Regions from separate parts of the Shewanella sp. Koi 1 genome, predicted to be linked through region 3. Evidence: predicted binding sites of a transcription regulator. Region 3 holds the regulator's gene; each other region holds the start of a gene.
What was found. Region 3 encodes MetJ, which represses methionine synthesis genes. Its sites were predicted from a motif close to TAGACGTCTAGACGTCTA; they were not measured.
Positions count from the first base shown of each region.

Region 1 (10,718 bases), 260 kb from region 3:
GTCACTGGTTACTCGAAACCGTGACTAAACTGACCGAGCGCGGCATTCCTGTCTGCGCCCACTTGGGCCTCACCCCACAATCGGTACACGTTTTTGGTGGTTTTAAGGTACAAGGCCGCGATGCTGAAAATGCCCAGCGCATTCTCGATGAAGCCAAGGCCTTAGAAGCCGCTGGTGCGCAGCTGTTAGTAGTTGAATGTATTCCGGCATCACTCGCCACCGCCATCACTCAAGCATTAACTATCCCTGTGATCGGCATCGGCGCAGGCGCCACGACAGATGGTCAGATCCTGGTAATGCACGACGTGCTCGGTATTTCGAGTGGTTATATTCCACGTTTTTCAAAGAACTACCTTAAGCAAACCGGTGAAATCCGCTCGGCGGTACGCGCTTATATTGAAGAAGTGGCCAATGGCACCTTCCCAAGTGCTGATCACACGTTTAACTAAGCGTGCTAGCACTCATTGAGCTAAATAGTGCTAAGCACACAGACGACTATTTCAAGTTTTAGCAAGGTAAGAGTTAATGATCACTAGCGCCCATATCGATGATATTCGTACTCAAGTGCGAGCATGGCGTGCCAAGGGCGAGACCGTCGCCTTTGTGCCTACCATGGGCAATCTCCATCAGGGACACATCACCTTAGTGAAAGAAGCGACGAAGAAATGCGACCATGTGGTCGTATCAATCTTCGTGAATCCTATGCAGTTCGGGCAGAACGAAGATCTCGATGCCTACCCGCGCACCTTAGAGGCCGACAGCCAAGCGCTGACCGCCGCGGGCGCCGAGCTGCTGTTCACCCCAACGCCTGCGATTATTTATCCTAAAGGCTTGGCGCAGCAAACCTATGTCGAAGTACCGGGAATTTCCGATATACTCTGCGGCGCCAGTCGCCCCGGCCACTTCCGTGGCGTTGCTACTGTCGTCTGCAAACTGTTCAACATAGTGCAGCCCGATGTCGCTTTCTTTGGCAACAAGGATTATCAGCAACTCTTAGTGATCCACACTATGGTTGAAGACTTGTCACTGCCGATTGAAATTATTGGTGTGGATACCATTCGTGAAGCCTCGGGCTTAGCCATGAGTTCACGCAATGGCTACCTGACGGCGGAAGAAAAAGCCGCGGCGCCGGCGCTGAAAAAAGCCATCGATGCCATGGCGCAAGGCATTAAGCAAGGCGTGAGCATCGAACAAGTCACCGCGGAAGCTAAAACGAGCCTTATCGCCGCAGGCTTCATCCCGGATTACTTAGAAGTTCGCCATGCCACCACCCTGGCCCATGCGGAAGCTGCGGATCAAGCGCTAGTGATTCTGGCCGCCGCTTACTTAGGTAAGGCGCGTCTTATCGATAATCTGCGCTTCGACCGCTAAGGTTTTTTAGCATCATCAAAAAGGAGCTTAGGCTCCTTTTTTGTTTGTGCGGTTCTGCGCAGACGCGTCTCAATCTATTGAGTGTCAAAAAAATTCCATCGTCAAAAAACTGGTTTTATTCTTTGAGTTACGCCATAGTATTCACGGTTGTTAATGCTAAGTAACAAGTATTTCTGCCCCTCGGATATATAGCTGCTAGAGTTTAAAGAACACGCAGACTCAGCTTCAATCTGACGCAGTAGCAATACGTATTTTATTCATCATCGCGGATACAAAGGATCTGTCGTCGAATGGCAAGACTCATAGTGACTCTTATTTGTATGGCACTGCCAACAGCGGCGCTGGCGAATACCGTCTATAAATGTCGCAAGGACGATAAGGTCGTCTTTAGCCAAACCGCCTGCCCGCAGGAATATAGCCAACATAAGATTGAGTATCAGCTAGGGATCACCACGGAAACCGATTCAGACAAACGTGAGACGCCTGTCGACCCACTGCAATCCTTGCTCAATAGCCAAACGATTTCTAAGGAAAAATTGCTGCAATTACTCGATGCCGAGCTGTATCGGCTAAAGCAGGAAAACAGCTATTTCGAAATCCTAAGGGCCAGTGAATTACAAAAATTGGAGCGGCAGCGTTACTGGCAACATAAGGAAAAGGATGACCCTGAATACATCAGCCAGCTCAATAAAATTAACGACCATTTTAATGGCTTAACCTCAAATAACACCCAGGCAATACAGCAGTTATCCGACAGGAAAACACAAATTTCCGCCGAAACCGAACCTGAGGAAGCGAAAGAAAAACCTTAGTTTTGAGTCTAGAGAACAAAAAAAGGCGACCCTAGGGTCGCCTTGTTAATTTATAGCTTCATTAGAACTGCGCGACAACCGCCGCAGAGCAGAGTGAGCCTGTGGTTTCACACACTTGGTACGTCACACTCGATGCCGTCGTTGTGAAGCGATCGCGGTAGTTACCATCGTTTTCAGTCGTGGCCACTAACTCGCCATCACGGTACAGGGCGACGCTTTCACCTAAGGCGCTATCCCATGTGAGGTCAACCATAGCACTGCCACGGCGAGAGACTAACGCACGAGTCACAGCGGCACTGATGCTATGCTCATACACTTGTACTTCCATGGTCACAGTGTTGCTATGCTCCATGGCGTCAGTCACGGTAAGCGACACTCTGTAGGTACCAGCGGCAGCAAACACATGGCTTGGGTTCATTTCGCTAGAGTTTGTGTCATCACCAAAGTCCCAGCTATAGCTCACGATATCATCATTTGCATCGGTACTGGTGTTAGTGAAGGCAACGCTTAAACCTTCAACCGCATACTCGAAACCTGCAACAGGTGCCGCAGGAGACGCTTCACCTAAACCGCTGATAACTAAGCCCCAGTTATTCAGAGTGCCCGTGTCCGCGCCCGCATTGTCGTCAACAGATAATGACCAAGTACCTTGTGCATTTTCACCGTCAAACGCGCTTAAGTCCCAACTCTTAACGATGTTGTCGGCGCTGCCGCCCTCACGGTTATGCAGAACCACTTCGGTGCCCGCTGGAGAGGTTAACACGACACGTAAGTCACCAATCCAAGTGTGGCTGATATTCACATCGGCGGTCACACCAAAAATCTGCACATCGTCGGTCACGTCGATAGTGCTCACCACACCATTAGCGTTGTTATCAGGGATAGCAACAGCGTTTTCATTGCCATAGCTAAAGTCATTTAATCCCTGAGGGAATACATTCAGTGAAACAACTTTAGACTTTTCAATGGTGCCATCGGAACCTGTTACTGTGATGCTGTAATCACCCCAAGCAGTTTGCGCCGTTGTCGCAACATCTAAGGTAAATGAACCACCAGCAGAAACAGTTGAGGCTGATAAGGATACGCCTTCAAGCGCTGGAGACACGGCTACGCTAAGAGCCACATCACCTTCCCACCCTGCCACACTACCGACACTAAAGTTATAACTTGCCGTGTTACCCGCTTCGACCGATTGCGATGCTGGCGATACGGTAAACTTATAGCTAGGAGATGGATTTGCCTGCTCTAAGGCATTTGCCACATTGAGGCGAGTCCCTGCCACGGTTTTACCAGTGAGGTCCGCATTCGCATCACCCGACGCCATCAGTAAGGATTTCATTTCTACTGGCGAGAGATCTGGATTTAATGACCATACGAGTGCCGCCGCACCTGTCACATGGGGCGTCGCCATTGAGGTACCAGAGTAAGTGGCATAGCCACCGCCTGGGATGGTTGACAGAATCGCCGTGCCAGGCGCGCCCATATCAACACTGGTTAAGCCCCACTGTGAGAAATCTGACATACGGTCATTACGGTCGGTACTGGCAATAGACAACACCACATCCGAGTCATAGCTTGAGGGATAATGTGGACTGGCATCATTGTCCACCGCGTCATTACCCGCTGCTGCAACGAATAAAATGCCTGCTTCACCACCCGCTTCAATCGCATCTTTTAAGGCTTGGCTAAAGCTGCCGCCGCCCCAAGAGTTATTGGTAGCTTTGATATCAACGCCATGATTAACCTTAAGATCGGTAAAGTAGTCCAGACAGGCAATCGCGCCTGCGGTAGAACCATAACCATCGGCATCCAAGAACTGACAGGCGGCAATTTTAACGTCCCAGTTCACCCCAACAACACCCACGCCGTTATTGCCTTTAGCGCCAATAGTGCCAGACACATGGGTACCGTGGCCGTTGCCGTCCATTGGGTTACCGTTATTATTGACCGCGCTGTAACCGTGAACATCGTCGATCACGCCGTTGCCGTCATCGTCGATGCCGTTACCTGGGATCTCGCCAGCATTCACCCACATGTTGGCCTGTAGATCGGGATGATTGTAATCCACCCCAGTGTCAATCACCCCAATCACCACATCCGAACTGCCGGTAGTGATTTCCCACGCTTCTGGTGCATCGATATCCGCATCGACGGTGCCACCGTTTTGTCCCGTGTTATTCATGCCCCACAGGCTAGCAAAGCTTGGATCATCAGGCGTGCCTATCGCCTTGAGAATATAGTTAGGTTCGGCATATTTCACCGCCGGATGACGACTAATTACCTTAATCGCATCTTCAATATTGGCGCCCTTACGCAGGGCTAAACGTGCCAGTTTGCCATTGAGTAAATGCTGGAACTTATCATCGACACCATCCGCATTGGCATCGGTTAAGGTGCCACGAATTAAACGCTGAGCCGCTGAGCGCTCCGCCTTCGTCGCATTGTCTTTATACACCACGAGAATGGCATCTTTTTCATAGACAGGGGCATCTTTTGCCATAGCGGGCACGGCTGACAGTGTCATCGCTCCTGCAATTGCTAACGCCAGTGGTGAGAGTTTTATCGACATATTGAGCTTCCTATAGTCCTTTACGTTGAAATTCTGGAACCGCAATTACGCAGCCTCCGCTCAAAATTGATTGGATAATAGCGACGAACATCCAGCATGTTTGCCGGTAAATTGTTGCCATAATGTTTCAACTTAAAAAAGCCGCCCACAGCGAAATACGACTTAACTACTAGACCGACTTGGTAGGTTAAAAGGGAAGACGTACGGCGCGTAAATAGACAATAAACTGATTTATCATAGGATTAACAAAAGTTAATCCAACCTAGCTGGCAATTACTCCCCAACAAATAAATACCCTTTCGGCCAATTGTCTCTCGGCCCTATGACTCGTACCTTGATGCCTGAATTGGTTGGTGTGTTTTTCAGCCAGCCAAAACACCTATACATACAAGGAGTCACTTGTGCCAAGTCTATTAACACGCTTTTTGGTACTGCTCATCTTGTTATGTAGTTGTCTGACACCCAGCCAAGCGGCAGATGTCAGTGAACTGCCCATTACCCTGCAGGCGCTCATTGAGCGTTCTGGGCGCGATAACCTTATCGACCTAGTGCAGCAAGGTACGGCAAACCAAGCGATAGTGATCCAATCGGGCAGCGATAACAGCGCCTATGCGACGCAAGCAGGTAACGACAACGTTTCACTTGTGACACAGATTGGTTCCAACAATGAAGTCCAACTACTGCAAGTCGGCACTCAAAACACGGCTTCAATCACCCAGATTGGCAATGACAATTTGGTGCAATTGAACCAACTAGGAAGCGGCAATTTTTCGATCCAGCAGATTGCAGATGGTGCTGCAATCTCAATAACTCAGTATTAAACAGGGAGAGTCACATGAAATCACAAGCGAAAAAATCACTCATTGCGCTAGCTATTGCGACTGGCTTAAGTGGCCAGGCATTTGCAGCCAGTCTCATTAACGACATCAGCGTTGAACAAACTGGCCAAGGTCAAGACACCTTAGTGGCGCAAACTGGGTTAATTAACGCTGCTGCAGTTACTCAAACGGGTAACGACCAAGTTGCCACCGTATTACAAGACGGTGTGTGGCATGAAGCGCAAGTTAACTCAACGGGTGATGCCAACCAAGTCACTGTGACTCAACAAACGGATTGGCATGTTGCATCAGTTAACGTCACTGGCAATAACAACGAAGCTGAAGTAGCGCAGGATGGTTTCTTCAACCAAAGCAGCAACGACATCACTGGTAACGACAACCTGGTTTCTGTGAACCAATTAGGTGAAGTGAACGAAAGCTACGTTGAAATCACTGGCAACGAAAACAGCGCCTTCGTAGAACAAGAAGGTGATGCCAACCTCGCAGTATTCCGCGTTCAAGGCGATAACAACGATGGCGACATCAAGCAATACGGTAGCAACAACCAAGCGGGTTTAATCGCACTCGACCTGACCGCTAACGTGGGCAATAACAACGACGTATCGGTTGAACAGATTGGTAACAACAACTTTGGTGCGGCTAAAGGCATCGCGGGTAACGACAACAGCGTCGATATCTATCAAAAGGGTGAAAGCCATACTGGCTTCGTTTACGCCTTAGCGGGTAGCGAGAACGACATCACCATGAAACAAGAAGGCAGCAGCAACACTGCTTACCTGTCAATGACCACGGGTGATGACAACAGCATCGATATCGCTCAAGACGGCAACCGCAACACTGTAGGCGATACTTTAGTTGCCGACATCCAAGGTAACGACAACGATATCACTATCAAACAACGTGGCGACAGCAACGGTGCAGAGTTCCAAGTATGGGGCGATAGCAACGACGTTGACTTAAAACAACGTGGTGATGCTAACTTCGCAACCTTTGGTGCTTACGGTACTGACAACGATTTCGACCTATCTTCTAAGGGTGATAACAACGAACTGGTTGCCTTCGCAACAGGTGAAGACAACAGCATCGAAATCAGCCAAGAAGGTGATACAAACTTCGCTTATGTGGATGCCGTGGGTAACGATAACGAAGTAGATGTTGAGCAAGATGGTGATCAAAACGAGACTATCATCAGTGTAACGGGTAACAACAACGCCGATGTGACTGCACTGCAACACCGTGGCGATCTGAACCTTATCGATTTAATCATCGAAGGTGATGAAAACTCAGCTCAAATCACTCAAGCGGGTAACGGTAACTGGGTAGGTGGCGATAGCGGCACTTCATTCGCATCAAGCTCATTTGGTGTGCGTGGTGATAACAACAGCCTAATGATTACCCAAACAGGTAATGACAACTTAGTTGTTGGTTCGCAAGCAGGCAACAGCAACAGCATCAGCGTTAACCAAACTGGTGATATGAACGTTGCGACCGTTGTTCAGTACTAATCTCTATCGATAGGCCGTCTGCTGTAGGCGGCCCAATAAAAACGGGAACATGAATCATGTTCCCGTTTTTGTTTGCATATAAAGCGCAAAAGTGAGTTGCCGCTCGTCTTATCTTACCGATGTAAATCACCGGCCCAATTCACTCGCAACTCACCTTAGTGCATTTAAGGCGTAAGCTTTGAACTTAACTGCAAAACTCAAAATGTGTTTGATAGGTCTGAGCCCAACGCAATAGCTCGACACGATTTCGGGACTGGGTCTTGCGGAAAATAGAGGAAATATGCGCCTTCACCGTATGCTCACTGATGCAGAGTCGATGGGCGATTTCCTTATTACGCGCGCCGCTAGAGACGAACTGAATAATGGTTCGCTCCCTCGACGTAAGCGCTTGCAACATGGCAACAGTATCGGCGGGCATATCATTTTGCCCATCCAACTTTTGCACCACCCGGCGAAACATCTTACTGAGTAAGGTTCTATCGTACCAAAGCTCATCGGCCACCATTTTGCGCAGCCCTGTTAGCATCAAATCCATGCGCTGATCCGCAAATAACAAACCGCGGATCCCCAGCAACATGGCTGACTCTTGGTCTAAGGAATTACGCTCGACTTGATACAAAGCGACGGGAACATGGGGCACCAGACGTGAGGCCAACAGCGGAATGCCTTTATTATCTAAGGCAGCGCCTTTTTGGGCGATAAGGCAAAAACTGCGTTGCCCTTTATCTAAATTTAGTTCGGAAGCCTGTTTAACAATCCGTGTTTTTAATCCGATAGATTCTGCGAGTATCGCCAAATGGCAAGGCGCAGCCACTTGATGCAGAAAAACTAACTCGTTGATAGTATTCACTTTACTCTTCTCCCTGAAAAGTATTTAGTTTTTATAGCCTAATGCTGAACTGAAGAGGGCAAATGTACACAAAGTACAATTAATTAACATAACCCATTTTGACTAGTTACCGCATGAATGCCATCACCCAAATGTACTAAATAATCACTCTTTTTATGGTGTAAGTTCGACTAACAGACCATAACGTTATCGATAAATAGTGATTAATCCTAGGGCTTGAGCTCAGTATGTCAGGTCTACACCTTAGTCTATAGGGTTCTCAATCGAAAGTTTAAACAAAAAACTAACAACGAAAGATGACAGTTTAAGGAATAAAAAATCCCTCCTAAGGCAGTCTTAGGAGTGAGCAGTGAGCGGTGAAATATCGCGCTTACGCGTGGCCGGTAAGTTTCGCGATTTGCTTATCCTGCACACGGGATAAACTAATTAGCGCGACAATCGCACCTATCAAGGCTAAAAACATATCCGATTGGGTATCCCACACATAACCCTGAGTGCCTAAAAAAGCCTCGGCGCCTTCACCCGTCGCAGCGGCCACCCACCATTCAATCAGTTCGTAGAAGGCACTAAAGGCCAACACAAAGCAGGTGACTAAAAAGGCACACCAAGCACCAGATTTTACGGCTTGATTACGTAACATAATCTCACGGGCTAACATGGCAGGAATAAAACCTTGGGCGAAATGCCCGACCTTGTCGTAGTTGTTGCGTTCAGTGCCCATCCACTGGGCAATCGTATCGAACAGTGGCACTTCGGCATAGGTATAGTGCGCGCCAACAAACAACACACAGCAATGCACCAGCACCAAAAAATACACTAAGGGCGTCAGCGGAAACCCCTTACGGGTAAAAAAGAGCAAGGGCACGGCCACTAATGCGGGCAAGGCTTCGAGCCACCAAGTGAATGGATCTGCGGGTTTTATCGCCGACCATATTAAAACTGAGAGGTAAATACCGCACCAAATGATTTTGTTATTCAATGTTCCTTCCTCTTATGCGATATTGTTCTAATTCTAGAATATTAACTTTAGCCATCTAGCCCTCCACAGTGAGCAAAAAAAGTGCTACTTTGGAAGGCCAAGGCTGTCAGCATATCACACAGAACAATTTCAATTAATTAGAGGGTACCCATATCATGGCGAAACATTCGCTGGACAAGGATAAGATCAAGATCCTGTTGTTGGAAGGCGTCCACCAATCTGCGGTCGATGTATTTGAACGTGCTGGATACACCAATATCGAGTATCACAAAGCCTCCTTAGGTGATGAAGCCCTGCTCGAGTCCATCAAAGATGCTCACTTTGTTGGTATTCGTTCCCGTACCCAATTAACGGCTGATGTATTGAAGCGTGCCGAAAAACTGATTGCGATTGGTTGTTTCTGTATCGGTACTAACCAAGTGGATCTGGCGACTGCCGAATTACTCGGTATCCCCGTGTTTAACGCACCGTTTTCCAATACCCGCAGCGTGGCTGAACTGGTATTAGGCGAAATCATCATGTTGATGCGCGGCATTCCTGAACGTAATGCCATCGCCCACCGTGGTGGCTGGATGAAAACGGCCGCCGGCAGTTACGAAGTCCGTGGCAAAACCTTAGGTGTGATAGGTTATGGCCATATTGGTACACAGCTTGGGATCTTGGCTGAAACCTTAGGCATGCGCGTAGTGTTTTTCGATATCGAAGACAAACTACCATTAGGCAATGCCCAACAAATCCATTCGATGGAACAATTACTGGCACAGTCCGATGTGATCAGTTTGCACGTTCCTGAGACAGCGCAAACCAAAGATATGATCAGCACCGCGGAATTTGCCGCTATGCGTAAAGGCAGCATCTTTATCAACGCCTCACGCGGCACTGTGGTTGATATCGATGCCCTGACAGTTGCTCTTAAAGAGCGTCACCTTGCAGGCGCGGCAATCGACGTATTCCCAGTCGAGCCACAATCGAATGATGATGAGTTTATCAGCCCATTACGTGGCTTAGACAATGTGCTGTTGACCCCGCACGTGGGCGGCAGTACTGCCGAAGCTCAGGAAAACATCGGTATCGAAGTAGCTGGTAAGTTAGCCAAATACTCAGACAACGGTTCGACCGTTTCTGCGGTTAACTTCCCTGAAGTGTCGCTGCCAATGCACAAAGGCATTTCGCGCTTACTGCACATTCACCAAAACCGTCCTGGCGTGCTGATCAAAATCAACAAAGCTTTCTCTGAAAAAGGCATCAACATTGCCGCTCAGTATCTGCAAACCACAGCTGAAATCGGTTATGTGGTGATGGAAGTCGATACTCACCAAGCCGAGGAAGCACTGGTCGAACTTAAGGCCATTGAAGGCACTCTGCGCACCCGCGTATTGTTCTAAGGCATTTCGCACTCAGTTTGAGTGTATTTATAAGGCGCACATTTCATTCAAGATATGTGCGCCTTATGCTTTTGAGCGCCGCTTAATTCCGCTACAATCTAGCCTCTTGCATCGTCTTCATTTTCAGGATCTCCGCTATGACTATTGCAGTTTCGACACCCACTTGGGATCTGGACGCCTCAATGCCTCCACTTATGCTCGCCAACCTATCCCACCTCGGCCTCATCAAAGTGGTCGGCGAACAGGGTCGCAGTTTTATCCATGGTCAAGTCACCACGGATATCAGCTCACTCGAAGCCAACCAATGGCGCTGGGGCGCACATTGCGATCCTAAGGGTAAGATGCTCGCCAGCTTCCGCACCTTCGCCATCCAAGATGCGCTGTTGATGCTGATGCCAAAGGACACCC
Region 1 is NZ_JBREJM010000001.1:888,322-899,039, reverse strand. Features, by position in the region: gene panB (3-methyl-2-oxobutanoate hydroxymethyltransferase) at 1-449, shown strand, start outside; gene panC (pantoate--beta-alanine ligase) at 526-1,371, shown strand; gene ACUZ8J_RS04005 (DUF4124 domain-containing protein) at 1,662-2,183, shown strand; gene ACUZ8J_RS04000 (S8 family serine peptidase) at 2,245-4,752, opposite strand; gene ACUZ8J_RS03995 (curlin) at 5,154-5,573, shown strand; gene ACUZ8J_RS03990 (curlin) at 5,588-7,096, shown strand; gene ACUZ8J_RS03985 (helix-turn-helix transcriptional regulator) at 7,281-7,946, opposite strand; gene ACUZ8J_RS03980 (DUF2238 domain-containing protein) at 8,317-8,925, opposite strand; gene serA (phosphoglycerate dehydrogenase) at 9,081-10,310, shown strand; gene ygfZ (tRNA-modifying protein YgfZ) at 10,448-10,718, shown strand, end outside.
Region 1: serA (phosphoglycerate dehydrogenase) is a predicted target of MetJ. The motif match lies at 8,974-8,991, and genes of this name have one in related genera.

Region 2 (10,718 bases), 180 kb from region 3:
CAACCAAGGCGATAACTATCGCAAGCACAATGCCAATGAAACGGGCTCTATCCTTGGCCGTATTCAATATAAAACCGCCACAGATTCTTTCTTTGTTGAAACCAGCTATTACGATGATGACCGCGAAAACCCAGGGGCGTTGACCCCTGAGCAGTTCAAAGAAAACCCACGCCAGTCTTTCAATTCCAATCAATATGTCCATGAAATGACCACAGCGGCGCGCAGCGGTTATCAGCATCAGCTTAACCAAAACTGGGCATTGGCGGCGGATCTGGATTACAGCGATACCTTAGTCAGTTCGCTCAATTGGGGTCAGAGCCATAATACTCGCTCACTGCTGATGTTTAGCCCTAAAGCGCTAGCCACCTACAGCACTCGTCAAGGTGAGCTAAACCTAGTCACTGGTTTAGACATCAGCCGCGGTAAGGCCGAGTTTGACTCTATGGCGCGCAGCAACGTGCAGGAAATGCAAAGTGCTTACCTGCAAGCCACTGTGCCATTAAGCCACACCTTAAGCTATGTAGTGGGCGGCCGTTATGCGCGGGTGACCGACGATCTGGTCGATGGCAATGTGTATCCAAACGGCATCGATTTAGATGAAGATGCGACCGCATTCGAGTTCGGTTTAAATTACCGTCCGAGCGCCGAGCACAGATTCTATCTACGTGGCGATGAAAACTTCCGCTTTGCTAAGGTCGATGAGCAAGCTTACACCCCGAAAGATGTCTATGGCTTAAAGCCACAGACAGGCCGTTCCTATGAGGCGGGTTGGGATTGGACTGTGGCCAGCCAAAGCCTACGCGTTAGCCTATATCGCCTCGATTTAGAAGATGAAATTGTCTTCGACCCAAGTGCTGAAAAACCTGTTGGCGGCAGCTTCCAAGGTGCCAACGTCAATGCCGATGCATCACGCCGCTATGGCGCGAGTGCCGATTGGGATTGGCAGGTTACTCAAGCCCTCACCTTAGGCTTGGAATATAACTATATTGATGCCGAATTTACCGACGGGGTGAATGATGGCAAGCAATTGTCTTGGGTGGCTGAGCATACGGGACGCGGTTATGTCAGCATGGATTTTGCCGAGCATTTCCAAGTGTTTGCTGAGGCAATTTACACGGGCGATCGTTTTATTGAAGGCGATAACGGCAACGAAGGCGATAAATTATCTAGCTATGTTTTAGGTAATCTAGCCCTTAACTATACCCGTGATGCTTGGTTAGCGAGCCTGCGTATCGATAACCTGTTTGATAAAGAGTATGTTAGCTCGGGTTACTACGGTGGCATTTGGGGTGATAGCTATTACTCAGGCCGAGGCCGTGATATTCGCTTGACTGTGGGTTACCGCTTCTAAGTTTGAAATTAATGCTTAACCGAATAAAGCCAGACTCAGTCTGGCTTTATTATTTCTGTTGTTTGGCTATGCGCAGAGAAAAATCCATTTTCTCGGTGTATTCTTTATAAGTTCAGCCTATTTTGAGATGGCCTAAGTCGTTGCTTGTGCTATAGATCACTTCATCTAAAGCATAGTCACAATTATTCTGCGACTTAGGGCTGAAATTCTCAGTAGTTTGGGTATGATGTGAGCGGTATTCGAATCATCTTATAGCTAATTAACAGGTGTAAAGTGTCTTATGACAGATCTTGAGCAACAGGTTTTTACTCAAGTGAGAGCCATCATAGCGAATGAAGAGCAAGTGATCGGTCGCCGTGGGATCTTAATTCCACTCAAAAAAGCGATCCTTGCCGAAGGCGACATTCGTAATGTGATCGATATTATTTCGAGCGATCCCGCATTAGCTGCCCACATGTTGATGCGCAGTAATTCGGCGCAGGCTTCAGGTGTAGTAAATCCTAAATCTCGCTCCTTAAAAGACGCCCTAATCCGTTTAGGCCAGGTCAATATTTATCGTTATGCCTTCACCTTCTATTTGAAAGAACGCCTCGATGAATTACCCCAACCCTATAAGAAGTTGGTACAAGGTTATTGGAAACTCACGGAAAATATCGCTACCGATGCGGTCGACAGCCTAGTCGATATGCCGGATGTCGATGTCGACCCCGATGAAGTACAAACCTTGGCGCTGTTTAGTGTGTTCGGGCAAATCATTGCCCTAACGGCCTTTGCTTACTTAAATGCCAGCTCTGAGCAATCTTTCCCGTTAAGCGTGATTAAGTCATTGATTGATAATCAGCAGCAGACCTTAACCATCGAAGCCTTTGAGGCCTTAGATCTCGATCAGGATCTGCGCCAAGAGTTTATGATCGCCCATAATCTGCGCCAGACCCGCAATCAAAATTCTCCCGGGTTAATCCTGCGCCGCGTGCTCTCGATGCGCGGCATGTTACTCAACCCGCTCTAAGCACTGCTCATAAAAAAGCCTGCAATTGCAGGCTTTTTTATGCTGTTTTTACGGTACTAATTGGATTTTTGCTGACGCGCTAAACCTTCGCTTGCTACCAGTTGCAGCCAGTTTTGCACTAAGGCCGAGTTCGCGCTGTGGCGGCGATAGGCCCCAAATAGTGGGCGCTTTAAGCCTTCTTGGCCGAGTTTGACTGAAGCTAAACTCAAGCCATGTCCCTCATTGATTGACCAGTTGGGTAGGGCGGCGATACCGTCCTTACAGGCGATGCGTTGCAATAACATCATGGTCAAATCGCAGGTCTTTTGCTCGCCGGCTTCAACGCCTGCGGGTTCTAAAAAGTGGCGATAAATATCTAAACGCGCCAGTGGCACTGGGTAGCTGATAATGGGTAAGCGGGCCAATTGCTTAGGCGTAACATAGGCTTCTTTCGCTAAGGGATGATCCTTGGCAACCACTAACTTCACTTCAAAATCAAACAAATGCTGATAGGCGAGCGAGTGTCCCGGTACGGGATCTGAGGTCAGTACTATATCGAGTTCGCCCATCTCCAAGGCATTGAGCGAATCGAATAGATGACGGCTCGACAGATCTAACTCGGCCTGCGGATGATCTTGCCTAAATTGCTCCATCACTGGCATTAACCAGCGAAAACAGCTGTGGCATTCAATCCCCACTCTGAGCTGATTGGTCTCTGTCTCTAGGCCATTTTTTAGATCCGTTTCCGTTTCTAACACCTTAGGCAGGATCTCTTCGGCGAGGTGCAACAGCCGTGCGCCTTCCTGAGTAAAGGAGAGGGGTTTGCTTTTACGCACAAAAATGGGCGAATTAATTCGTTGCTCTAACTCCTTAATTTGATGGGAGAGAGCCGATTGAGTGACAAAACGTTTTTTGGCTGCGCCCGCCAAGCTGCCACTTTCCTTCAGGGCCATTAAGGTTCGCAGATGTCTTAGTTCGATCATGATCACTCCAAGTGAATTTCGCTCATGTTGTGCTTGAAATCAATTCGGTTGCTGGCATAGAGACTATCACAATAAACTTCTAGACGTCCAGACGCCCATTGTGATTTATCTAGGCTTAAATGCGAAAAGTTGCCAAGAAAACACCATCAGCTGGGTGCAAGTGCCGAATATGGCTTATCTCAAATAAAGGAAGATATGGTATGCAATTAAACAGTCTAGGTTTTCCCCGTATCGGGCGTCGTCGTGAATTAAAGTTTGCCCTTGAAAAATACTGGCGTGGTGAGAGCACTCAAGCTGAACTGCATGAGGTGGCTAAGGAGTTGCGCCGCACCCATTGGCAATGGCAGGTGGCTGCGGGGATTGAGCAAGTGCCAGTAGGGGATTTTGCCTTTTACGATCAAGTGTTAACCCTGAGTGCGACCTTAAACGCTATCCCCGCTCGCCACCGTGGTGAGGGTGCTATCGATCTTGATACCTTATTCCGCGTTGCCCGTGGCCGCGCACCAAGTGGCACCGATGCGCCAGCCTCGGAAATGACTAAGTATTTCAACACTAACTATCACTACTTAGTGCCAGAGCTTAAGCAAGACCAAGAGTTCACTATCGCCTATGAGCAGTTTTTTGATGAAGTGGCCGAGGCGCAGTCCTTAGGTTATCAAGCCAAGCCGGTGCTGTTAGGCCCTGTGAGTTACTTGTATCTGGCAAAAACCGTGGGTCAGGATTTCGATAAACTCAGTTTATTGCCCAATTTATTAAAGGCCTATGCCGAAATACTTGCGCGTTTTGCTGCGCAGGGCGTGACTTGGGTGCAACTTGAAGAGCCTATACTGGCACTCGAATTAGCCGCCGATTGGCAAGCGTCAATTAGCCAAGCTTATCAAGCGCTTAAAACGGATCAAGTAAATATTTTACTCACCAGCTACTATGGCAGTATCAGTCATCATCAGACGCTGGTTTCCGCGCTGCCTGTGGCGGGTTTGCACCTCGATTTAGTGACTGCACCTGAGCAATTGGCCTTGTTTGCTAATGCATTAAGACCAGATCAAATTCTGTCAGCTGGCGTAGTTAATGGCCGTAACGTGTGGGCGGCGGAGGTTGACCTGATTGTTGAGCGTATCGGCGGTGTTGCCCGAGACTTAGGCCAGCGTTTATGGATTGGCACTTCGTGTTCATTGCTGCACAGCCCTGTGGATTTAGAGGTGGAGACAACCCTAGCTCCCGCACTGCGTCAGCAGCTTGCGTTTGCTAAGCAAAAGCTGTTGGAACTGGCGAATGTGCGCCAATTGTTGCAGGCCCCTGAGTCTGTCGCGGCCAAAGCGATAGTTAACACCTGTTTGGCACGCCGTGAGGCTAAAGCACAGGCGGCGGATGCTAAAGTGATCGCCCGTGTGAATGCGCTGACCCCAGCCGACTATGAACGTGTGAGCGAATTTACTGAGCGCCAAGTGGTGCAGCAGCGTAAGTATCGTTTGCCATTGCTGCCAACGACCACGATTGGTTCATTCCCACAAACACCCGCCATCCGCGGACTACGTAGCCGCTGGCGCAAGGGTGAGCTAAGCGATGCCCAATATACTGAGCAGTTGCAGCAAGTGACCCGCGATACTATCGACCGCCAGCTTAAGCTCGGTATCGATGTGCTGGTGCACGGTGAAGCCGAGCGTAATGACATGGTGGAATACTTCGGCGAGCAGCTCGAAGGCGTGGGCTTTACCAAAAATGGGTGGGTGCAGAGTTATGGTTCTCGCTGCGTGAAGCCGCCATTAATTTATGGCGATGTGAGTCGCCCGAAAGCCATGACGGTTGATTGGGCGGTATTTGCCCAGAGCCTGACGGACAAACCTGTCAAAGGCATGCTAACGGGGCCGGTGACGATTCTACATTGGTCGTTCGCCCGTGAAGATATCAGCCGCGATACCATTGCCACCCAATTGGCGCTGGCTATTCGTGATGAAGTGGTGGATTTACAAAATGCGGGTATTGGCATTATTCAAATTGATGAGCCAGCCTTCCGCGAAGGATTGCCATTAAAGCAAAGCGAGTGGCAAGCTTACTTAGATTGGGCGGTGAATGCCTTTAAACTGAGTGCGGCGGGTGTGATTGATGAAACCCAAATCCACACCCATATGTGTTACAGCGAGTTTAACGATACGATTGCCGCGATTGCCGCCATGGATGCGGACGTGATCACCATCGAGACTTCGCGCTCACGCATGGAACTGCTCAACGCCTTTGAAGATTTTGAATATCCAAATGAAATTGGCCCTGGCGTTTACGATATCCACTCGCCCAATACACCAAGTGTTGAGGCCATGGTGCACCTTATCGAAAAAGCGGCGCAAAAAGTGCCAGTGCGCCAACTGTGGGTTAACCCCGATTGCGGCCTTAAGACACGCACTTGGGCTGAAGTCGAACCCGCGCTGAAAAACATGGTCGATGCGACCCGTGAACTACGTCGCCGCCTTGGCTAAGCACTGTAAAATCTGCAATGAATGCCTCTTTGGCATAGCGTAAAAAAAGGGATACCTTAGGTATCCCTGTTTTTATTAGGTAATGAGCTTGGATGCATTAACCGATAAGCAGTACAACACTTAACATTGTCCAATCGTTGATGATGTGGGCACCTGTCGATATTAAGATATTTTTTGTTTTCAAGTAGGCGAGTAACAGCACCATTCTTGCTGCACCTATCACTATTAGGCATTGAACCCAATTCCATTGATACGTAGGTAAGTGTGCCATGCCAAACAATATGGCTGATCCTATCCAAGCGATAATAATGGCGGTTCTGCGTTGGATACCAAAATGAGAATGAAGCAGCCACATCAAGGCTAAAAATGGAATGACTGTGATGAGCTCTTCACCAAACAGTTGTGGAATCGTTCGTAAAAAGAACAGTAGCTTTTCCCATATGTCCTGATGACGGAGCATTTCGAAGGCGGGATTGGCTGTTGCGCCAACAGTGTCAGACACTATTTTTCCTATGGTGACACTGATGATAATGTTGAGGAGGGCGATTAAAAACATCCACCCAACCGCTTTTAAGTCAAGCTTGTCAAAAATTAATCGCCAATGCTCACCAACAATAAGGTAAAACATACAGAGCGGAATACCAGGAAAGAGAATGGTACTTACCCAATCTCGTCCTGGATATGCTCCAAAAGGGTAAGGAGATACCAAGCTAATAAAGCCTAGTATCGCCCCTAAGATTAACAGCGCCCACTGACCAGCGGTTAAGCTTATCGGCTTGCCATTATAAAATGGGAAGTCAGTCATCGCTCTCATACTTTGCTCTTGCTTGCCAGTTAATATCATTTGTTACCCTTTATTTAGTGACTGTAGTCGCTTATTTACGACCACAATCGAAAGCGGGGGAATCCGTGATTGTTTCGTATTTACCATCAAAAGTGACTACCGTGAGACACTTATGCTGTGACTTATTCCACCAGAAGCCCCAGATACGATCTGGACCTTTTTGAGACTTGATGAACTCATAGCCATGGCTTTCCAGTACTCTTTCACCTCCGCTAGCCCTTCCTCCCACAAGATTTTGAATATCATTTGAGTTGTTACTATTGTTGTTTACATGGTGGCGATCACTGTGATGTCTTGCTTCATCAGTATTCTCGTCATCACAAAACTTATTGTTTTGGTGATTCGCATAGGAGGCGTATTTTCCATCCTTGGTGGTGACAGCAATACAGTTTTGCTTATTTGGATTCCACCAATAGCTGACTTTACTGTGATTAAGCGTTTTGGTGCTGCGGTGGAAATAGCCTAGGTCTTGGAGTTCACTCTCTCCCGAACTAGCACGCAGGCCAACAATGCTATCCAAGCTATTTGAGTGCCTGTTGTGTTCATGCTTATCCTGTTCATGTCTATTATCGTGATCGTGCTTATTATCACGACTGTGGTTATTAGATGATGAATGACCACATACCTCTGACGGTTGATTCATAATGGCACTATAACGTCCCTCCTTTGTGGTGACTGCAATACACTGTTCCCTGTCTGCACTCCACCAATAAGTAATAGAGCTGCTCGAGATTTTTACCGTGTTTTTATAGGTATAGCCTCGCTCTTCTAGCTGATGCTCACCACTGCTTGCTCTCATATCGATAAGATCATTTAAGTGTGTGGTTGAAGCTGCTTGAGCTCCGAGTGAGAGTAAGAATAAACCACCGAAGCCTATGTTCTTAAAATGTTTCATTTTCTGGTCCTATGTCATTCCAAAATATTTTGTGAAAACTGATGTACTAGCCTACGGCGGAAAACCTTTGCTTTTGTGCTCACTGGTATATGAGTTTTCAAAAATATCAGGGTTAGTCAGTTTGATTGAATGTCTATGCGTAATTATCGATTAATTACCAAATAACTTTAGTCCTTAAAAAACTTTTTTGTAGTTTAATTTCACAAAAATCAGCGTTTGTTCACAATTTGAACTGATTTGTGTGATTTTGAAACAATTTAGCTTGAGCAGTTTAAAAAGTGTACGTATGGTTTGTTTGGTTAGCTATTCAATGAAGGTAATTTATCATGCAAAAACAAACTGGATTTACCCTGATAGAGTTGGTCGTTGTGATTATTATTCTTGGGATCTTAGCTGTTACGGCTGCACCAAAGTTTATAAATCTACAATCCGATGCGAGGGAATCTACACTTCAAGGGATGAAGGGATCATTGCAAGGAGCAAATTCATTAGTGTATTCAAAAGCAGTAATAGCGGGGCTCGAAAAGGCTAAAGCCCAGATCGTGACATTGGAGCCTGGGGTTATTGTCATCGCCGATTATGGTTACATGACGAGCAATACTTCTGTTGGAATTGTTGCAGAAGACTTAAAGGACATATTAGATGTGAGCTTGCAGGAGTTAAGTGATGATACCACTTCAGTGTCCTCTGAAGATTGGGGGATCCGCATTATTAACGGGACGAGTTTTAAACTGGTTCCAAAGGGAAAAACTGCAGATAGCACGGCATCTAATGCTTGTTATTTAGTCTATGAGGCTGCAACTGCAACCACTTTACCTCAGTATTCGACAGTGGATAGCGGTTGTTAACATCTTACCGTTGTTAAAAGTTTGTTTGAATATTTATGCAAATTGACGTGTTTGGTGAAGCCTTTAGGGGAAGTCAGTTTGTTGATGGTCATTTCGGCAATTTCGAGGGATGGAAATGAGTTAACTATGGGATGTTATTCCGCATTTGGGGTTCTAAATGAAAACACAGTATTTATCTATCCTGCTGATATCCATTGGCATCTTATTAGGAGGATGTGGAAGTGAAGCAGACGCTGGCACCGTTAAGCCAGCATTACAGAAAGTTGCATATGTTGTTGCTGGTGTAGCCCAAAATGTGGGGGATGTATGGACAGTTGGAGAGGCGGCTCTGAGTGCACCTCAAGAGTTGGCCAAGCGTATCAACATAGGTTTATCACTCTATGCTGCATTTGGTCCATCAATCAAAGAGCACAATGGTAAAGCGATTCTAGATCAAGCTCCCTATGACCGTGGTTTAAAGCCTCCAGTCATTTACAACACAAATGGCATCAAAGCGCTAACTGGAATGGAGTTGCCATGTGCGCGAGTGATTGAAGATTGGGGGGACGGCAGTAACATCATCACCTGCCTAGACAGTAAAGATAACGATATTGGTCGGTTAGTTGTCGATGGTCAGTGGGGGAAAATCTGGGCCTCAATAGAAGGCGCTCAAATTGTGCAAGACTTTCAATTTGTGACAGACATTGAGTGGGTTGCTGACACCCTTGAAGACCACTCCCAGGTTGTCTTCACCGTTGATTTAGGCGGAATTATTCTCACGGGTGATGAGATTCCACAAGTCAGTGAATTATACGGCCGGATCATCAATCTAAAAGATGGCCAGCAAACAGAGAAGTTCGACGAGAAGTTTGAGTTCCAAAAGACTTAACTCACCCAGTTTTCGCGTGACGCTAAACTATTGTTATCCCCAATTCACCGGTGGCTGATATTGAGGGGGGATAATCTAAAGACAGTATCTAGGTGGTTAGCTGGACCCAATCCTATCGGCCATGTCTTTAAACGTTAAATTCAAGCTAGATAACAAAACCATTTTTTCGATATGTAGTGCATTTTCACCGTTAATCAGTCACTTGTTAGCCGGATATGAAGCTGACTTCCATGAAGAAGTTAGGATTCTCAGTGGCAAACCATTCCTCGTTCAGGGGCTGCAAGATGCATCAACTTAAACCAAATAGGAAGCCACCACTAAGCGATTTTCGGCCGGCTAACCCCAATCATTCTCCAGAATGATAACCAGAGATAGCCTGGCCAATACGAACAACCAATAGAGAGTTAACCATCCATGAAACATAAAACTAAATTTGCATTACTTGAATTAGCTAACTTATTCCTCATTCTCGGATATGCCCTTGTGTTCGCTTGGGTAGCGCTAAAGCTTTTCTGATGAGGAGATAACTAATGATATCGGTAAGAATCATTTTGCTACGTATAGTCGCAATAGCATTCCTCCTAGGCTTTATCCAACTATCGGTAAGGGCGGAGGTTGAGCCATCGGATGACACTACGAACTTCCTCAACACTTGTGCGGCTTTAGCTCAGTCAATCAGTGACTTGTCTGTAGGAGATGAGAGTGAGTTTTATGCTGAAGCACGAGTTGTACTTGCTGAGCAGGCAAGAGTCAGGCAGTTTGGATTTAAATCAGCTAGTTATATCAATGTAACAGCCGAGAGACTTATTAATGAGAATGCTCAATTCGATGAGAAAGCCTACACCAAAGAGCAATTAACCCGTTATTTCCAAGATGTAACCAGAGCCGCGACCAACATGACGTGTGAGAGTTATGTCGCTCGGTTTATCAACAAATAGAAAACCATTATGAAAACATCAATCAAAAGCCTCGCTGTCGGCTTAGCTATCGCTTGTTCGTTTGTTGGCTCATTTATAGTCAATGCTCAGGAGCCTGAACCATCAAAAGAGATCGGAGAATGCATTCTCTTAGCTGCGGCTTTGGGAATGGAGATAGATGATCAAACAGAATCAGACTCTTATGGCGTTATGGTGGGTGAGTTGGTCTATCTACACTACTACTTTGAAACGGGTCGGACATTAACCCAGTCATACAATGATAACCAGTACTATAAAGAGACGATCCAAGGGGCCATTAAAGTCGGTGCAGATATCTCTGCTCGTACATCTGAGGAGTTATTGCTCAAGATGTTTTATCAAGATATTAAATCAAATATTAATAGTACATGTTGGGACTTAGCCATTAAGACACACAAACAATTTTTGCCCGTAAATCGGAGTTAGTTATGGCTAGAGATTCTCGAGGTAATCTAATTGTAATGATGAAGTGTATTAGTTCAGACTAGATCTGACACATCATCTTGAAAAGATG
Region 2 is NZ_JBREJM010000001.1:805,658-816,375, forward strand. Features, by position in the region: gene ACUZ8J_RS03655 (TonB-dependent receptor) at 1-1,351, shown strand, start outside; gene ACUZ8J_RS03660 (HDOD domain-containing protein) at 1,632-2,360, shown strand; gene ACUZ8J_RS03665 (LysR family transcriptional regulator) at 2,417-3,322, opposite strand; gene metE (5-methyltetrahydropteroyltriglutamate--homocysteine S-methyltransferase) at 3,523-5,793, shown strand; gene ACUZ8J_RS03675 (CPBP family intramembrane glutamic endopeptidase) at 5,891-6,637, opposite strand; gene ACUZ8J_RS03680 (hypothetical protein) at 6,669-7,532, opposite strand; gene ACUZ8J_RS03685 (type II secretion system protein) at 7,859-8,380, shown strand; gene ACUZ8J_RS03690 (hypothetical protein) at 8,538-9,248, shown strand; gene ACUZ8J_RS03695 (hypothetical protein) at 9,779-10,186, shown strand; gene ACUZ8J_RS03700 (hypothetical protein) at 10,196-10,630, shown strand.
Region 2: metE (5-methyltetrahydropteroyltriglutamate--homocysteine S-methyltransferase) is a predicted target of MetJ. The motif match lies at 3,395-3,412, and genes of this name have one in related genera.

Region 3 (10,718 bases):
CACGGCCCGCACCCGGTCCACGGATAATCAGCGGATTACCTTGGTAGAAAGCTGAGCGGATCACAAACACATTGTCACCGGGCGTGAGGTTGGCGTAGGGGTGGCTCGCATCAATCCACTGTAATCCCACCTCGGCTTTAAGGACTGCGCCGCTATTATCCAAGGAGGCGACATATCTCAGCACTTTGTTTTGTTCCGCTGCTGCGCCATATTGCTGCAATAATTCATCATCTAGCTCACCGATACGGGCAAGGAATTGCTCCAACGGAATATCCGCTAAATGGGCAGGCACTAGGGAGCGCAGCTCAATATCTTCAAGCTCGATTTCCAGACCGATTTCACGGGCTAAAATCAGCAACTTGCGCTGCATATCGCGCCCAGAAAGATCGTCGCGGGGATCGGGTTCAGTAATGCCGAGGCCACGCGCTTCAACCACTAATTCCGAGAAGGGTTTGCTGGTATCGTATTTCTCGAATAACCAACACAGGGTACCAGAGAAAATCCCGCCGACGGCCTCAACAGTATCGCCGCTGTTACGCAAATCGTTTAAGGCGTGCTGGATAGGTAAACCCGCGCCGCAGCTGGCGTTATAGCGCCAGAATAGACGGCGATAACCGAGTTGCTCCTTCAGCTCGCGGTAGAACGGCAGCGGGCCAGAACCCGCCAGTTTGTTTGCGCTGACCATATGGATGCCGCGCTCGAAAAACTCTGGGTATTGTAGGGTTAAACTGGCGCTAGCACTGATATCTAATGCAATCAGTTCGTCGCAGTTAAGTTGTTCTAATTGTTCGAATAAGTGCTCATATTGCCAAGGTGTTGCCTGGGCATCAAATTCCTGCTGCCAGTTTTCCAAATCCACAGCCGTAGACTTGATCAGGGCTTTGCTGGAACTCACCAAGCCGACAAGCTCGACACGCGCTTCAAGCTCTTGATTCAGCGAGGGAGAAACTGACTTAAACAGCTTCACCCACGCCTCGCCAATATTGCCAACACCCAGCAGCAATACGCCAATGCGTTTACGTGGACCGGCGCAGCGGCGATGCACTTTTTGCGTCAGCAGATTAACCTGCGACTGTGGCACTAAGGTCACCAGACTTAAATCACCACTGAACAAGGGCTTAGCGTCACGGCTCAGTAAACGGGCAAAGCTGCGGCGATAATGCTCGGCATCGGCACTCACAAGCGCTACTAAACCGAGTTCGGTATTAATTTGCAGATCTTTAATGCCGAGGGCTTCGGCCTGCGCATCCAATAACTTTTGTACTTGTTTTTGGTTTTCAGCGGTATAAGCAAGCTCGAGTCGTTGATGCGCCGATACCCAATGGGCCAGTGGCGTTAACCCTGCTTCGACTAATTGCTCGAGCAGACAGGCTACATCGCCCGCGATCTTAAAGCCAAATAACACCACGGCATTCAGGTTAGTCACCACAGGCGCACTCGCCGAGGAGCTGTGGGGAGCAATCAGGGTAAAATCGGTATGGGAGGCGTAGCTTGAACGTACGGCTAGGCTCACCTCAGTGTTAAACAGCGGCTGCAAAGTGCGCGAATGCAAAACAGGCGAGCCTAAACGCGCCAAGCGGTCTGCTTCGGCGAGGGACATGCTCTTGAGTAATTTCGCATCGTTGATCTTATTCGGATCGGCGTTAAATACCCCTTCAACGTCAGTCCAAATGGTCACGCGCTCAATGTCGGCAAGGCTGGCAATTAAGCTGGCGCTAAAGTCAGAGCCATTGCGACCCAATAGCAAGGTATCACCACGCTCGTTGGCACAGATAAAACCTGTGATCACTAAACGCTCGTTAGGATGCGCGGCCAGTAAGGCTTGCACTTTGGCGCGGGATTCTTGCACACGGATTTGCGGTACGGCGGCCTCGTCGGCCACAAGAATCGAACAGGCATCCACGTGGCTTGCGGCCACACCCGATTCACGCAGCAGCGCCGCCATCAGGCGCGCCGACCAACGCTCACCAAAGCTCACCACATGGCTAATTTGGTAGTCGTTACGGGAATCTAAAGATAATAGACTGATTAACTGGGCTTTATCCGTGGTTAAACGCTCACGCAGATCCCGCGCTTGCTCATTGGATAACAGCTGCTCAATCAAGCCTTGCTGATAGCTGATAAGGACTTGTAACTCTTCTTGCCATAATTGATTACTATCGCGCAGGGACAATAATTTATATAAAAAGTTTGTGGTTTTACCCGCAGCAGACACCACCACCAGATCATCACTATGACCATGGGTTAACAGAATATGGGCGACTCGGCGATAACAATCGGCATCGGCTAAGCTGGAACCACCAAATTTATGTAAGTGACAACGTGCCATCTCGAATTCCTCTACTGACAAGCCGCTACGGCGGCCAATCCTGCTTGAATATCTGCAACTAAGTCGTCGGCATCTTCAATACCAACCGACAAACGTAATAGGGTGTCTTTAATACCAGCTTCAAAACGTGCCTGCGGCTCCATCGCTCTGTGGGTCATGGTCGCGGGCACGGCTACGAGACTCTCGACGCCGCCTAAACTTTCCGCCACGCTGAATAAACTTAACGCATCTAAAAAGGCGACCACTTCGGCCTCGCCGCCCTTAAGCTCAAAACTCAGCATAGCGCCAAAACCTTTTTGTTGCTTGGCGGCAATGGCATGGCCTGGATGATCAGCAAGACCTGGGTAATACACTTTACTCACGACTGGGCTGTTACTCAGTAACTCCACAATACGCTCGGCATTGCGTTGGTGCTCACGAATGCGCACAGCTAAAGTACGCAGGCCGCGCAGGGTTTGATAACTGTCAAAGGCAGAACCGGTTAAGCCTAAGGTGTTCGACCACCAATGTAAGGTCTCACCGAGTTGAAGGTCTTTGGCGATCACCGCGCCGCCCACCACATCGCTATGGCCATTAATGTACTTAGTGGTGGAGTGGATAACGATATCGGCGCCGAGCAATAGCGGTTGCTGCAAAATCGGCGACAGGAAAGTATTGTCCACTATCACTAACGCGCCCACACCATGACTTGCCTTGGCAATAGCTTCGATATCAACCACCCGCAGTAATGGGTTGGATGGGGTTTCAATCCACACTATCTTAGGTTGCCGGGCAATCGCTTGCTCAAGTGCTTGGCTGTCGGTTTGATCGACCACCAGCAGTTTAAATTGGCCTTTTTTCGCGAGGTTGGTGAATAAACGGTAAGAGCCACCGTAACAATCGTGGGGCACCACCAGTAAATCATCTGGTCCCAGTAAAGTGGTCACTAAGGTAATGGCTGCCATGCCAGTACAAGTCACTACACCGGTTGCGCCCTTTTCCAGCTTAGCTAAGGCATCGCCTAAGATGCTGCGAGTAGGATTGCCGGAACGGCTGTAGTCAAATTCGCGAGGATTTTTATGACCATCGAAGGCGTAATTCGTCGACAGGTAAATTGGCGGCACCACGGCGCCATATTGAGTATCGCTTTCGATACCCTGACGCACTGCCAATGTGGCTAATTGACGCTCGGTCACTAATTTGCCTGCGGTCATCGGGAACTCCTAAGTTCGCAAAGAGATGTCTGGACGTCTAAATGTACCTAAGCCCAGTGGTATCGTCAATAGGCGTTAAGACGTTTAGACGTCTAAACATAAAGAAATCTGTTTGCAATCGCTAAGAAATAGTAGCAATAATTTGACTGTAATCTGTAAGGGTTTAAAATCTGCCCCGAATTTAGCGTTATAACAGGTGAGTCAATGACTGAATGGAATGGGGAATACATCAGCCCCTATGCTGAACATGGCAAGAAGAATGAACAAGTAAAGAAAATTACTGTGTCTATTCCGCTCAAAGTGCTAAAAGTCCTCACGGATGAACGTACGCGTCGTCAGGTCAACAACCTGCGCCACGCAACGAATAGCGAACTGTTGTGCGAAGCATTTTTGCATGCCTACACCGGCCAGCCTCTGCCTGATGATGCCGATCTGTCGAAAGAGTGCCCAGACAGCATCCCCGCTGAAGCGAAGCGGTTGATGGACGAAATGGGGATCGAGTGGGAAGACATGGAATAACGCTTAAGCGTCCATAATCCTGCCGTAACTAATTATTAGGGATCGTTAATACTCATCCGGCGTGGTGGGTTAAAGTAACGATCCCTATTTTGTTTTGATGGAATCCTATGTTCTCCTTGATCGATCCACAAACGCTTGCTATTGCGTCTGTGATTGTGTTTTTAGGTGCCCTCACCCAGAGTCTGATTGGGTTTGGCTTAGCCGTGGTCGCCAGTCCGTTGCTGTATATCGTCGATCCCCAATTAGTGCCCGCCCCCGTGATTGTGATGGGATTTTCCATCGCGCTACTCACCCTATTGCGTGAACGCGGCCATTTAGAATTCAATGGCTTGCAATACGCGCTCATCGGTCGGGTGCCCGGTGGCTTTATCGGTGCCAGCCTATTACTGTTTGCGCCGCAGCCGATTCTTGGTTTAGCAATTGCCGCGATTGTGACGGTTGCCGTGGTGCTCAGTTTGTATAAATTCAGCCTGCCGGTGAACAAAGCGACTCTGTTTGGCGCGGGAGTCGTCTCGGGGATCTTTGGCAATATCGCCGCCATTGGTGGTCCGCCGATGGCGATTTTATTGGCGGGTAAGGATGCTTCGCAGTTTCGCGCGGCGTTATCGGCCTTCTTTATCTTTAGTTCGACCATTGCCTTGGCGATTCTTGGTGTGACGGGCCTACTCGAAATCAAGCACTTTTGGCTGTCGCTAATGCTATTGCCCTCGGTCTTTTTAGGCTATCTCGTGGCGGGCAAACTGGTGGGAAATGTGGATAAACATAAGACCAAGATGGCGACCTTAGCGCTCTGTGCTATCAGCGCCTTAGTGCTCACGGTCAAATCAGTGATTGAGTTATTACCGCAATAACCTCATGCCAATTGCAGCCAATCGCAGCCATAAAAAAAGCACCGTTTAACGGTGCTTTTTGTTGCTGTGGATACGAGCTGTCATCCATTCGAGCATCACTTAATCGCATTTAAGTGATACTTATTGCGCTAGCATCAATACGTTAGCTTAAGTAACTTTGGCCTGCATACACAATAAAGTGTCTCAGGGCGAGCACGCCGGTTAAGCTGGCACAGGCCACCATAATCATTGCGCCCTTAGTGTGGCGAGTCGCTGCGGGAAGCAGCATAAATAGCAATGGCACACCAAAGCCAATCCCCACGACACCAATCCAGAATACGCTTGCCCACACGCCAGAGGTGAGTGATGCCAGCGCCGCAGCCGCCGCTCCGCCCTTAAAGTACAAGGCGCAGAACAACATAAACAGGAACATGATTTCGATTGCCATCACAGGCAATTCTAAGCCATGCATTTTAGCTAAGGTCTTGTCGTGGCTATCGGTTTTGAACATCACCAGCGCCAGCACCGCATTGGCCGCCGCACCCGCTGATAAACCAGATACCAAGAACAGTGCAGGCAATACAGCAGTGTTTAGCATCGGATAGGCATTCATCGCCGAGATTAAGAAGCCTGTGTAAGCGCCCACACCAATGGCGAGGACAAACAATAGCACTTCAATCAGCTTTCTAAAGGGCATCAGCAGCTTAGCGATAGGCGCGAGGAAACCTAAGCCCCACTTTGGCAAATCGTCACGCAGTACTAAAATCGCGTAGGCAAATGCCAAGGGTGAGTAAGCCAGCAGCGCTAATACCCCAATCGCCATAACGGACTGGAAGTTGTAGTTAATTAAGATCAACCAGAAGTGGAAAGGCTTAGTTAAATCAAACACTAAACAAGCCAAGCCTAAGCTGATTGCCACAGGGCCAATAATCGCCGCGGCCTTGAGGATATTGCTCTCAACTTGCATTTTTTCTTGATTAAACCAACGCAAACCGATACCAATCAGCAAACTTCCGGCGGATAAACCCGCCATAAACAGATACACGGCGATGACCCAGTGCCAAGTGACGGGATCATATTGCGCCATATCGCCCCAAGTATTGTTCATAATCAAATCCCCCCTCTTTTGGTAGGAACGCGATATACCCTAGGTTTAGTGCCTAAATGGGTCTTATCTTGGTAAGTGATCTTAGTGTTGAGCAATGTGGCCACTTCACTTTGTGGATCGTTAGCATCGCCAAACACCAAGGCATCAGTCGGGCACACCGTCACACAGGCAGGCTCTTCACCCCGGGCCAAACGCGTGTCCTTACAGAAGTTACACTTGTCAGCCACTTTGGTTTCGGGATTCATAAAACGCACTTTGTAGGGACACGCCGCCACGCAGTACATACAACCCACACACTTGTCGCCGTGGATGGAGACAATGCCATCTTCGCCCACATAGGCCGCGCCCGTTGGACACACCTTCACACAGGGCGCATCTTCACACTGCTGGCAAGACACTCTGTGGTACTTAAAATGCAGATTGGGCATTTCGCCATAGGGCCCTTCGACTCTCACCTGCAAACGGGTCACCCCTTCTGGAACGCCGTTTTCACTGCGGCAAGCCACGTTACAGGCTTGGCAGCCGATGCACTTGTTCTCATCGTGCACCATCACATATCTTTTCGTCATTTGAGCCTCCAATTAGCGTTTTGCCAGCGTGACGCCAGTGGTATGTACCGTCATGCCACACACAGGTGCGGTAACGTGGGGCAGTAAGTTTCCGCAGTGGATACCTTTGCCTGTCGCTCTAACCAACTCTTTGTTTTTAGAGCCAAAGCCCATATAAGCAAACACGGTATCGGGGCGAATGCCCGGGGTGACTAACGCATGGCCTTCTTCTGTACCTACGCTGCTGGTTAAGCGGATAGGGTCACCATTGCTGATGCCTAATTTACTCGCAGTATCTGGATGAACCCATACAGCGTTATCCGACATCAAATTCGCCAGCATGGGCACATTGTGGGTCGCGCCATTGGTATGCACCGCCACCTTACCTTGGATAAAGTAGAGTTCATTTGGCTTTTTAAGCTGCACTTCGCGGAACTTAATGACGCCGCGTCCTGGCGCCATGGCTTCAACCTTGGCGGAGGTCAATTCAATCTTGCCGCTTGGGGTTTTAAAGCTGAGTAAACTGCCGTAGGTGCCGTCTTCATCCGCAGGTTTGGCATTGGCATAGGCCTTGGTAAATTCGGCCACCATTTTAGGTTCACGCAACATAATCGGCTTACCGAAGCTGACAAAACCTTCGTCTTTGATCCGGCGCAGCAGCTCTGTGTCGCGGTTTACCTGCAACAGTTGCAGGGTCTCCATGTTTTCCCATGGATAGAATTCACTTAGCCCCAGTTTGTGGCCAATATCCTTAAATATTTGCCATGACGGACGAGTGTCGCCTAGGGTTTCAACCACCCGTTGGCGCACATAGTAGGCAGGGTTTTTACCGGACTTGTCAGCGATTTCCTCATCACGCTCAAGGTAGGTAGACTCAGGTAAAATCACATCGGCATAGGCCGCGGTTTCACTGATATACACATCGCACACGGCAACAAAGTCGAGCTTTTTCAAGGCTTCGACCACTCGCGCTCTGTCGGTCATGGTTTGCATTGGGTTAGTACGGGACATCACCCAGCCATGTAACTGATAAGGCACCGCGCTTAAGGTCGCATCGAGGACGGTTTGATAAATCCCGCCCGCAGACCACATCATGGCGTACTGTTCTTCCACTTGGTCGATACGTTTTGCCGCAGGCTTTGGCATATCTTTTACGCCGGGCTTACCCAGCACGGGGGCCACATTTTCACCGGCGAGCTTGTTATAATCACTAGGCTTTTGCCCTAGGTAGATCCCGCCTTTACGTTCGATGTTACCAATCAAGATGTTGGCAGCGTAAAGCGCGCGGCGCATTTCAAACTCTTCGGTGGTAAAGGTGGCTCTGTGACCAAAATCCACCACAGCATGGGGCGCTTTAGCCGCATATTCACGGGCAATACGACGAATATCTTTAGCGGGCACATCGGAGATCGTTTCGGCCCACTCAGGAGTATAGGCTTTTACTTCAGCGGCAAAGGTGTCAAAGCCTTCGACATAACGCTCAACAAAGGCTTTGTCGTAAAGGTTTTCTTCAATCAATACATGGCATAAGGCTAAAGCGACGGCCACGTCGGTACCAGGACGAATCGCGTACCATTCATCGGCTTTATCGGCAACTACTGAGAATCTTGGCTCGAACACCACCAGCTTGGCGCCTTTATCCATTTGCGCCGCCATCATGCCACGGGTTTCGGACATGTTGATACCTTCGTACAGGTTATGGCCGAAGTTAATAATGTATTTTGAGTTACTTAAATCGCGTTTCACCTTAGTGCCAAACATGGCCATAGCAGCAATTTCATAACCGCCGGGGCAAGTAGATGCATGGGTAAAGGTATTTGGGCTACCAAACGCCGTGGCGAGGTGGAATAAGTGTTTTTCTTGCGAGCCAGATTTTGAGGAAAACGCTACCGCCTCTGGGCCGTGAGCTTGCTTGATTTTAGTGAGATTATCGGCAATCAGTTGATAGGCTTCATCCCAACTGATTTCAGCCCATTTACCCTCGCCACGCTCGCCAACCCGTTTTAGCGGTTTAACAATCCGCTGTGGATCGTACAGCAAACTATGACCAGCACCACCGCGGGCACAGACTTTACCGCCAAAGGATTTAGCCGCCTTATTACCGCTGATAAAGACGTTTTTACCTTCAATCACCCGCGCTGAAATCGGGCAACGGGTCGAACACATCTCACAGATACTGGCAATGTCTTTGCCCATTCCCTTTAGCTGCTTGCTCTCTAATGCCGCTAAGCTGCCCGGCAACAGGCTAGCCAATGCACATGTTGCACCGCTGGCCCCTGCGCCCTTTAAAAAGGTTCGCCTATTAAGCTCAATCATGGTTACCTCCATCACACTCATCCACCCTAATGCACCACTTGGCACACGCAAACTTAGGCTTTGACTTACCACTGCGGTTAAAGACTAAATTCGCTCACAGGTTTTTAGTTATTAGTGCCAATGCCTTAAGAAACGCTGGCATTTTGCTGTTTCAGGGTGATTGTTATCCCGAAAGGGAGAGGCGGATATTGTGGTAAACCACATGGCCAAGTTGAGTGTGATCTGCGGCAACTAAAAGTTAAAATTGTTCTAAAAAATCGTGAATAAGATCAATAAGCCTGTTTTGCCTAAACCTGTACTAAGCCTGTACTAAGCCTGTACTAAGCCTGCGCACAGGCTCGCGGCTTTGATAAGCTAAAAAGTTCTCAAAAACCCTCAAAAGCCACTCCCATATTTAGAATGGCCGCGTGCGCAGAGAGTTTGAGATAAGTGTTTCGCCCAGTCGTCACAGGGGAAAGGTGGAAAGGGAGTAAGGCATAAGCAAGGCCAATGCCTAAGGGAGTTAGTCAACCAAGGTGATCTCTAAGCCATTTAATAAGCGAATCGCTTCGTCGCGACTAAACTTAGCGCCCTTGATTTTATTGTTAAAAATATCGATATCGTAATCGGTCGCCTCGGAGAAATCCGCCTCCATCAACTCGGTGCGGCCAAATAAGCTGTGGCGAAAATCGCTGTAACTAAAGTTGGCGCGATTAAACTTGCCCTCACGGAAATCCACATCCTGCGCCTTACAACCCTCGAGCACCATTTCATCGAGCTGAAGCCCCATAAAAGAGCAGTCGTTTAGGATGCAGGTGCTAAAGCTAAAAGGCGCCGCAAAGGATAATCTCGGCCAAGCGGCGCGGGTCCAATCTATGCCGACCAACTTACATTCTTCAAAACGCACGCCGTTAAATTGGCTTAAGGGCACCTTGAGCAGGCTCAAATTACAGCCCACAAAACGGCAATCGATAAACTTACAGTTACGGAATGTGCTATCGCTAAACTGGCAATCGTGGAACTCGCACTCTTCAAACTCCAACTCCTGCCACTGGGTTTGGCTTTCTGCCAAGGCGATAAATTGCTGCGAGAAAAAATATCGCCCCTCGGATGCGGCGCGCGCCATCATCGGCGTTTTTACATCTGTCATTGACTACCCCTACTGTGCCCCCCCTGCCTTAGGCTAAGGGCTGATGGGCAAACTGTGTTTTTCAATTCACAAAAAATGGGCGTTAACGCAAAGGCAACGCTGTATATCGTGCTTAGCCACGACCTTTATTCAGACCGCCTATGCTAACCCGATTTACAGAGCTAACTGCATGCCTATATTGGGATTAATACCATTCTAAGGCTTAGCGAGTCACACTATAAACTCAAGCTTCGCGATTCCTCTACTCGGGTTTCATGGAAAGTATTTTCAGCCGCCGCATTGCTCCCCTCCCCAATTTCCCCCGACACGCCGCACAGATGTGCATAAATAGCCGTGGAAAATTTTGCGAATAAAGGTAAAATGGCGCCACTTTTCGCGGCTGTCTAACAAGGTTCTCTCGGATTAATGGTTAGCCTTTTCGAGCAAAATGGCACGGGGTTTCCCCGCTTGAACAGACCAGATTCTCTCTGGCGCCAACCTTGCTCTGCGTGCTATTTTTACCCCTTATCCCGACCTTCTCTCTCCTGCCTATCGCCCGAAAATATCCTATTCGCTTTACGTTTTAACCTCACCAATCTCTTGTGCGCACTTAGCGATAAGCTGTTGGTCAATAATAAAAAGGTGGCAAAGCATTTACAGCTTAAGCACACCGCAACGAATAAAAAACTCGTCCCTACACTCTCTATCCAAAGGAATACTCGTCATGAGTCTTGCTGATTCCGTATTAGCCGTAAACAACGATTTAC
Region 3 is NZ_JBREJM010000001.1:629,101-639,818, reverse strand. Features, by position in the region: gene ACUZ8J_RS02940 (bifunctional aspartate kinase/homoserine dehydrogenase II) at 1-2,329, opposite strand, end outside; gene metB (cystathionine gamma-synthase) at 2,341-3,504, opposite strand; gene metJ (met regulon transcriptional regulator MetJ) at 3,727-4,041, shown strand; gene ACUZ8J_RS02925 (sulfite exporter TauE/SafE family protein) at 4,149-4,892, shown strand; gene nrfD (NrfD/PsrC family molybdoenzyme membrane anchor subunit) at 5,035-5,979, opposite strand; gene ACUZ8J_RS02915 (4Fe-4S dicluster domain-containing protein) at 5,982-6,548, opposite strand; gene phsA (thiosulfate reductase PhsA) at 6,561-8,843, opposite strand; gene ACUZ8J_RS02905 (pentapeptide repeat-containing protein) at 9,346-9,972, opposite strand; gene ACUZ8J_RS02900 (phosphoribosylaminoimidazolesuccinocarboxamide synthase) at 10,676-10,718, shown strand, end outside.